One region of the Alteromonas sp. I10 genome, then DNA from elsewhere that is predicted to be linked to it. Evidence: predicted binding sites of a transcription regulator. Region 1 holds the regulator's gene; the other holds the start of a gene.

Region 1 (4,639 bases):
TTTAGATCATGTACAAACCACTTATTCCCCTAGCAACTAGTTTATTGCTTGCCATCGCTAGCGGTGCGGTACACGCCAGTGAAGATGATTTTTCGCAGCCCATAAAAATAGGCTCGAACACCCAGTTTATCGACGGTAAAAATAAAACCGCGTTGTACAAAGACGACGTACTCATAACTCAAGGCTCTTTGGTTATTGAAGCTGACGAAGTGGAAGTAATTGCCACTGACGGTGGTGGTCGTGAAATATTTATTGCTAGAGGGAAGCCTGCAAGCTATTCCCAGCAATTGGAAGACGGCACGCCAGTTTCAGCAAAAGCTAATGAAATACGCTATGAAGTGGTGAACCGAACGATTTCTCTTGCCGGAAACGCAGAGTTGAAACAAGACACCAGTAAAGTACAGGGTGACAACATCACGTTCGATATGATTACCGAGCAATTGCTAGCGACTGGCGGCGCAGGTAAGGATGGTGAGGGTCGAGTGACCACAGTATTCACACCTGAGACCATTCGCAAAACTTCGTCTAAGAAAGACAAAAAAGACAACGAGGGCAATGAATAGCAATGGCAACTTTGAGCGCTAAAAATCTTGCTAAGGCTTACAAGTCAAGACAGGTTGTACGAGATGTAAGCCTGTCTGTCTCAACGGGTCAAATTGTTGGTCTTCTTGGCCCAAATGGCGCTGGTAAGACCACCACATTCTACATGATTGTTGGTTTAGTGAATCTGGATAAAGGTAAGATTGAAATCGACGACAATGAGCTAACTCATCAGCCCATGCACGAGCGTGCACGCCGCGGAATTGGCTACCTACCGCAGGAAGCCTCTATTTTCAGAAAGCTCACCGTGCATGAAAATATCATGGCCATTTTGCAAACCCGTAAAGATTTAAATTCACAACAGCAAGAAGAAGAAGCAGATGCGCTACTTGATGAATTTAATATTAACCATATACGTAATAGTACGGGGATGAGTTTGTCAGGGGGCGAACGCCGTCGCGTTGAGATTGCCCGCGCTCTGGCAGCAAAACCGCAATTTATTTTGTTAGACGAACCATTTGCTGGTGTTGATCCAATATCAGTTAATGATATAAAGAAGATAATACAACATCTTCGCGATAGGGGGATTGGAATCCTTATCACGGACCATAACGTACGAGAGACATTGGATGTTTGTGAAAAGGCGTACATTGTGAGTCATGGCGAGCTTATTGCGCAAGGAACGGCGGAACAGGTTTTAAGTAATCAAAAAGTAAGGGATGTATACCTAGGCGAACAATTCAGGCTATAGTTAATGTAACCGAATTGTCATTTTTCAGTTTCGCTCTGGTATATTCAATTTAGAGCATTTAAATAAGACGTAGATGAAACCATCTTTACAGCTAAAATTTAGCCAACAACTTACCATGACACCACAGCTTCAGCAGGCCATTAAACTGCTGCAGCTTTCTACACTTGATCTTCAACAAGAGATCCAAGAAGCGCTCGATTCTAATCCGCTATTAGAAGTTGAAGAAGGTAACGACGAGCCGCAACTAGAAAAGAACAATATCGACAACGATGACAGCGGCTCTGAGGCCACTGCTTCTGCATCTAGTGACACATTAGAAGCCGGCGATGCACTTGAGAAAAACGATCTTCCCGATGAGCTGCCAATCGACAGCACATGGGACGAATACTATTCTGCTTCATCTTCTCCAGCTCCAGGTCCATCCAATGACGACGAGCAAATCTTCCAAGGTGAGACTACTGAAGATATTCAAGAGCACCTTCTTTGGCAAATGCGCCTTACCCATTTCTCGGATACCGATCGCGCAATCGCTACAGCAATCATCGACTCTATTGACGAGTCAGGTTATTTAACCGTTACCCTTGACGATATTTTAGAAGCGGTTAACGATGATGATATGGAAGAGCCGATTGAAATGGACGAAATAGAATGTGTGCTTAAGCGCATTCAGATGTTCGACCCTATTGGTTCTGGCTCTCGCTCTCCACAAGAATGTTTGATGGTGCAATTGCGCCAGTTTTCAGAAGACACACCGTGGCTTGCTGAAGCAAAGCAACTGATTGAAGAGTACTCTGACTTACTGAGCAGCAAAGACTATCGTACGCTTATGCGTAAAAGCCGATTGAAAGAAGATCAGCTACGCGAGGCAATGCGTTTACTGCAAACCTTGAATCCTCGCCCAGGTAGTGCTTTAGTTACTAAAGAGCCTGAGTACGTTATTCCTGATGTCTCAGTAACCAAGAAAAATGGCCGTTGGGTGGTTGAGCTGAACCCCGACAGTCTGCCTAAGTTAAGCGTAAATCAACAATACGCTGCAATGAGTCGCCGTGCCAAGAATAGTAGCGATTCACAATTCATCCGCTCACACATGCAAGAGGCTAAGTGGTTCATAAAGAGCCTTGAATCTCGTAACGAAACCTTAATGAAGGTTGCAAACTGCATTGTGCAGCAGCAAATGGGCTTTTTTGAGCACGGCCCGGAAATGATGAAACCAATGGTGCTAAATGATGTCGCAGAAATGGTAGATATGCACGAATCCACTATTTCGCGAGTGACAACGCAAAAGTACATGCATACGCCACGTGGAATCTTCGAATTGAAGTATTTCTTCTCAAGCCACGTTGCAACAGAGTCTGGTGGTGAATGTTCATCTACAGCGATTCGTGCATTGATCAAGAAATTAGTGGCCGCTGAAAAGCCTAGCAAGCCGCTAAGTGATAGCAAGATTGCTTCATTGTTGGCCGAACAAGGCATTAAAGTTGCCCGGCGAACAATAGCAAAGTACCGGGAATCGTTGTCGATCCCGCCGTCGAACCAACGCAAAAGCCTTATTTAATCGGGCTTAATAATATAAGGAAGACGAAATATGCAAATCAACCTTACTGGTCATCATGTCGAAATCACCGACTCTTTGCGTAATTATGTCGATACGAAGTTCAGCAAACTTGAACGTCACTTTGATCACATTTCTAATGTGCATGTCATCCTGAACGTTGAAAAATTAAATCAAAAAGCCGAAGCGACCGTTCATTTAAGTGGCGCTGAAGTATTCGCATCCTCAGAAAATACCGACATGTATGCGGCGATTGACAGCATGGTTGATAAACTCGACCGGCAGGTAATCAAGCATAAGGAAAAACTGAAAAAACATTAGTAGTTAATTAAGCATGGATATACAAGCCATCGTAAGTCTGGACCGCACCGAGTGTGCGGTTCAGTGTAATAGTAAAAAGCGAATTCTTGAGATCATCGCTGATATCGCTGCCAAGCAAAACGAGAACATTGATCAGGCAACGGTACTCAACAGTTTGATGGCTCGAGAGCGTATGGGTAGTACAGGCATTGGCAATGGTATCGCCCTGCCCCACGGACGCCTACCGGGCCTTGAGAAAGTGATTGCCATTGTTGTAACCAGCACTCCAGCAATCGACTTTGACGCCCTTGACGAGAAACCCGTAGACATCTTTTTTGCGCTACTCGTTCCCGAGGAACAGACCGAAGGACACCTTCAAACGCTGGCCACCGTGGCTGGTAAACTAAGCGACAAAGAAACGATTAAAGCAATACGTCGCGCAACGACAAGCGACGATATTCTATCTGCATTAAGTTAAACATTAAGCGCCTATTAACCGTTTAGTAGGCGCCTAATTCAACAACGCGTATGTGATAAAACCAGAGTATTAGGGAGAAAGTAGGTGAAGCTGATAATAATCAGTGGTCGTTCGGGGTCTGGTAAGTCTGTCGCACTTCGCGCATTGGAAGATTTAGGTTATTACTGTGTTGATAATATCCCGGTAAACTTACTTCCCACCTTAACCCATACAGTTGTTGACGAGTACGATCAGGTTGCGGTAAGTATCGATGTGAGAAACTTACCTAAAAATCCTGACGATTTGGTAGAAATTCTAGACTACCTGCCTTCTTCGTGGTCGATGACCATTGTTTACATTGACGCGAGCGATGATGTACTGGTTAAGCGTTTTAGCGAAACACGTCGTCTTCACCCTCTCGCCAAGCTTAATAAATCGCTTTCAGAAGCCATTAAAGCCGAGTCTGCCCTACTTGCTCCTATTGCTGAACGCGCAGATTTATATTTAGACACAGATAAGCTTACCATTCACCAACTGGCTGAGTTAATTCGAGAGCGTATCCTAGGTAAGAAAAGCTCACGCCTTGTGCTTGTGTTTGAGTCGTTTGGCTTTAAGCACGGTATTCCTAAAGATGCGGATTACGTTTTTGATGCCCGCTTTTTACCTAACCCCCACTGGGAGCCCGACCTTAAACACCTGACCGGATTAGACGCACCAGTAGAAGTATTTTTGGGGTCGCAGCCTGTAGTGACCAAGTTCATTTGGCAAATTCAGAATTTAATAACGACATGGCTGCCTCATTTAGAGCGCAATAACAGAAGTTACGTAACCGTAGCAATTGGCTGTACTGGTGGCCAACACCGTTCGGTTTATATCGCACAGACCCTGTCGAAAACCTTCAGTGAAATACACCCTGATGTACAAATTCGCCATAGAGAGCTGAATCAGTAATGACTATTCAAAAAACGCTAACTATCGTCAATAAGTTAGGGTTGCATGCAAGAGCGGCGACCCAACTGGTTAAACTGGCGAATCAATT
Region 2 (4,639 bases), on a different contig from region 1:
TTGTCGGACTGGGTGCCTGGGCACTTGATATGCCGTTTATGCACAGATACACCCGTGCGTATTTAGAAAAGCACCCAGAGAAAAAAGGAAAGGATCTCGAAACCACCAAAGCGTATTGTGAGAAGTTTAGAACGGTGCCCACAACGGTCATTAACTTTGTAGAGGGAACTCGATTTACTTCATTGAAGCATCTGTCAAAGCAAAGTCCCTATGAAAACCTCCTGCCCCCCAAAGCCGGCGGCGTTTCCTTTACGCTCTCAGCTATGGGCGAATTATTTACCAACGTGTTAGATATCTCGCTGCTTTACCCGGAAAATAAGCGTCATCCTATGATGGCAATGCTTAGCGGTCAGATGACAAAAATCGTGATCGATGTGAACGTTACGCCGGTACCTGAATTACAACAGCATTCAGAACGCACTGAGTCTGAGTTTCGTCTTTATTTCCAAAACTGGTTGAACGGTCTATGGGAAAATAAAGACAACCGTATAAAGAAAATGTTGGAGTCGTAATTAATGGAAGTCAGTGCTTCAGTACGCGATAACTTTATTCACATAGTTAATGATATTTTCCCGAATCTTACTACTGAAGATCCGCTGTATAACGTCATCGCACTAAGTAGTATTTTAGTGGTGTCGGCGGTAATCTATATTATCGCAAGGCTATTGGTGCGCCCCCAGATAGCCAGTTGGGTATACAAATCCAATAACCTCTGGGACAACGCCTTGCAGCAGCACGGATTTTTCCGTCGCTTAATGCACCTGTTTCCTGCCCTGTTTATTTACTTAACCACACCGGTACTTATTAGCGATGAAGCCGTGATGCACGGTATGGTGATAAAGAGCGCTCAGCTATACATGCTATATAGCGGCCTTCTTGCCTTATATGCCATGTTGAGCACAGTGGAAGACGTTTATAACGCCTCAGCGCTTGCTAAACGCGCACCTATCACTGGCTTTATTCAAGTTACCAAATTGGCATTTGCTATTGTCACCATACTATTAAGTATCTCTTTAATTGTAGACAGAAGCCCGCTACTTATTGTGTCTGGCTTAACCGCCATTGCCGCTGTTTTACTATTGATATTCAGAGACACCATTCTGGGCTTTGTTGCCGGCATTCAAATAGCCGCTAACCGCATGTTTAATACGGGCGACTGGATTGCCATGCCTAAGTATGAAGTAGATGGTGAAATACTCGAGATAGGCCTTACCAACGTCAAAGTACAGAACTGGGATAAAACCATTTCTACGCTGCCGACTTACAGCCTTACTACAGAAGCAGTTAAGAACTGGCGCGGTATGCAAGAGTCTGGCGGACGCAGAATTAAGCGCGCCATTTATATTGATGTGCACTCTATTAAGCTTTGTGACAACGATATGCTAGAGCGCTTTTCGAAAATTCGCTATATCAACGAATATATCGATAAGAAGAAAAATGAGCTCCGCGCTTATCACCGAGATTACTCCATTGATGAGTCGGATCTGCTAAACAGCCGTCGCCTTACCAACATCGGCACTTTTAGAGCTTATTTAGAGGCATACTTGCGCAAGCACCCGGATATAAACCAAGAACTGACCCTAATGGTTAGGCAGCTACCGCCTAATGAGCTTGGTTTACCTTTAGAAATTTACTGCTTCAGTGCACAAAAGGAATGGGTGAGGTACGAAAAAGTACAGGCGGATATTTTCGACCACGTTATGGCTATGCTGGATTTGTTCGATTTACGTGCTTATCAACGTGATGGACATTTGTCGCTGCTTGCCCATCGCGAACAAAGCGCTTATAGAAATAGTCCCGAAAGCGACAATGCGCCTGAGGATGCTCAGGAGAAGAGCGAACCTAATCGATAAGGCAGTGATGAATAAAGACTTGTTCAAGACGAAAAAAAACCGGCTGAGATAGCCGGTTTTTTTAATGCTTATCGCTTAAGCCAATGCGTAGGCCATCAGTAAGCAAAGTACTAAACCAGTAACGCCAAAAAAACCGTACTCGATTTTTTCCTGCATACCTTCAGCACCTGCTTTAGCAGTCATAAAGCCCATAACGATGCTGCTTAGCCCTAGCGTAAAGGCAATTAGCGCAACACCAAACATAATTGCATTAATCCAATCAGCCATTGTGATAACCCCTTAAAAATATTGGCGGTATTATGCACCAATAAATAAGATTTAACCATGCTTGGATTGGCTTAAATGTACCGCTATTGGTATTAATTGATCTTAGTCAAAACTACTAATTAGTTGGTAATCTCACTAAATAGTGTATTTAGCAGAGCATAAAGAAATCATCAAATATTACTAACCATTTGAAAGATATAGACTTTAAATATTGGCAAGGCCATTGCTCTACCTTAGGTATAACAGCGAGTATCGTTAGCGTCTATCTGACAGTGACACTACAACGCATTGCAGTTTGCTTCGAGCACTTTCGTTAACGCGTCACACGTAAATTAAGGAATGAACAATGTCTAAGAAACTATTACTTTCAGTTGCCCTTACCAGTGCTTTAATGAGCGGCCACGCATTTGCGCATGACAGCAGCTTTCAAAACAACAGTTGTGACATGGAGCTTGATGGTCATATTCAATATTACCAAGGTGACCTAACGGTACAGATGGACAATGGCTCAGTGATGACGATTGACTCCCATCACAATATGACCATTAACGGTGAATCAGTATCGCTTGACAGCGAACAACAGCGCTGGGTAAGTGAATATTACAACAACATTGATATCGCCATCCCTATGACCTTGAATATCGCCAGTGAAGGGCTGCAAATTGCCAACGTGGCAGTGACTGAAGTGTTTACTGAACTGTTGGGCGGCGATCAAATGGGTGACGATTTTCGTGAACTGTTCGACTCACTTGAAACCAAACTAAACACTTCATTCTATGATGACGCAGGCAATATTCGCGTTGATTCAACTAAATTCGATGAGCCAGGTTGGTTTGACGAAAGCTGGGAGCAAGAATTCGAAGCGCAAATTGAGTCTTTAATCAGTGAGTCTATGGGTAGAATACTTATTGCCGTAGGAACACAAATGTTGTGGGAAGGCGGTGATATGTCTGAGTTTGAGCAAAAGATGGAGCGCTGGGGTGAAGATTTAGAATATCGCTTAGAAAGCCAAGCGGCTGCGCTAGAAGAAAAAGGCGATGCATTGTGTAAGGTACTGAAGAAAGCGGATTATGCCGAAGGCAAAATGCAGGCATCCATATCTGGGCTAGATGACTTGAACCTGCTAGATATTGATCAAGACAATCACCATGACCACAACGACGAAATGAAAATGTAGTTGGAGCATTTAGCTAACTAAACGCGCAAAACGAAACGACTTGCAACTCTAACCACTCACCTTAGAAAACCGACTGTAACCCAGTCGGTTTTTCATTTTTACAGTTAACGACAACCGCCCTCCAATTAATGTACTCTTAAGCCCTAAACAAAGGGGTATTTAATCGATGACTCAAAATGTAGTAATTAGTGGCTACGGCTGGTTAGCCAGCTATGTGGGCAACGCACTTTCAGGCAAGGTCAATATTGTTGGCACCACTCGAAGCCAACAGAAACGTCTCGCGTTAAAAGACCAAGGTATCACCGCAATTGAATATGCCCTGGGCGAAGATACATCAGCGCTTTGTAACCATTTGCCAAACGCTACCTTGTTGCTAAATATTCCCCCTGGCAGGAGAAACACAGATCTCGCGTCATACACCAACAATATGCTGCAGTTGATAGACGCAGCCATCAGCGTAAAGGTGGCGCATATCGTGTTTATCAGCACCACGTCGGTTTACGGCGATGCAACAAACGAGGTAGTGTCCGAAGTTAGCACTACACAGCCGCAAACAGCCTCGGCCAAAGCCCACGTGACTATTGAAGACTATTTATTGTCTAAGCGAGGTAAGGTTGATATCAGTATTGTTCGCCTAGCCGGTTTAGTAGGCCCAGACCGTCACCCCGCCCGCTCGTTAAGTGGAAAACAGTTAGATGCAGGAAATAAGCGAATAAACCTTGTACATGTGTACGACATTGTATCTGCGCTGACGACCATCATTTGTGGCAAGCCGCTTAACGATGTTATTCACCTTTGCAGCTTGTCTCATCCTAAGCGCGGTATTTATTACGTGGATGCAGCGAAGGCGATGGATATTGATGCTCCTCGCTTTTCTGATACTGAAGCAGAACCTGCTGGCAAAGTGATTGACGCCGCACAAAGCTGGGCAAGGCTAAATATTACACCAGAGTATAGCGACCCCTATCGCATGTTTTAGGCTTTACACTTAGTGTAAAATACACACTCTGACACAAACAAAAACGGCAAGCTTTAGGCTTGCCGTTTTTAAGTTGAGCTCACTGCTAGCTCACGTCATTTCTTGTAAAACCTGACTATCCGAATAGGCTCAACCCGAAGTATTTTACCGCTACCGTGTTTACAAAAATCACGAGTAAAATAAGCGGAATAAAGGTTTTAAGCGAAATATCCACGTACTTTTCAAACCAGCTGCCTTTGTAACCACTGCTGCCCTCTTCCAAAGAAGCATTGAAGTTTGCACTCTTCCAACGATAAATAACAAACAAACAAATTAGCAAGCCGTTTAAAGGCAAAATCGTGTCGTAGAACACATCGTAAATGA

Evidence for each region. Region 1 encodes sigma-54, which starts transcription at its own class of promoters, with help from an activator protein. Its sites were predicted from a motif close to GTTGGCACGNNNNTNGNNT; they were not measured.
Region 2: a site for sigma-54 is predicted at 2,331-2,349, ahead of BZA03_RS18420 (DUF2884 family protein). Genes of this name have one in related genera too.

Annotation. Positions count from the first base shown of each region.
Region 1 is NZ_QJJN01000003.1:243,731-248,369, forward strand. Features, by position in the region: gene lptC (LPS export ABC transporter periplasmic protein LptC) at 1-40, shown strand, start outside; gene lptA (lipopolysaccharide transport periplasmic protein LptA) at 9-563, shown strand; gene lptB (LPS export ABC transporter ATP-binding protein) at 566-1,291, shown strand; gene BZA03_RS07940 (RNA polymerase factor sigma-54) at 1,365-2,846, shown strand; gene hpf (ribosome hibernation promoting factor) at 2,877-3,164, shown strand; gene ptsN (PTS IIA-like nitrogen regulatory protein PtsN) at 3,178-3,621, shown strand; gene rapZ (RNase adapter RapZ) at 3,706-4,551, shown strand; gene BZA03_RS07960 (HPr family phosphocarrier protein) at 4,551-4,639, shown strand, end outside.
Region 2 is NZ_QJJN01000011.1:129,773-134,411, reverse strand. Features, by position in the region: gene BZA03_RS18435 (acyltransferase) at 1-512, shown strand, start outside; gene BZA03_RS18430 (mechanosensitive ion channel family protein) at 516-1,853, shown strand; gene BZA03_RS18425 (hypothetical protein) at 1,929-2,120, opposite strand; gene BZA03_RS18420 (DUF2884 family protein) at 2,467-3,297, shown strand; gene BZA03_RS18415 (NAD-dependent epimerase/dehydratase family protein) at 3,464-4,276, shown strand; gene BZA03_RS18410 (sodium-dependent transporter) at 4,392-4,639, opposite strand, start outside.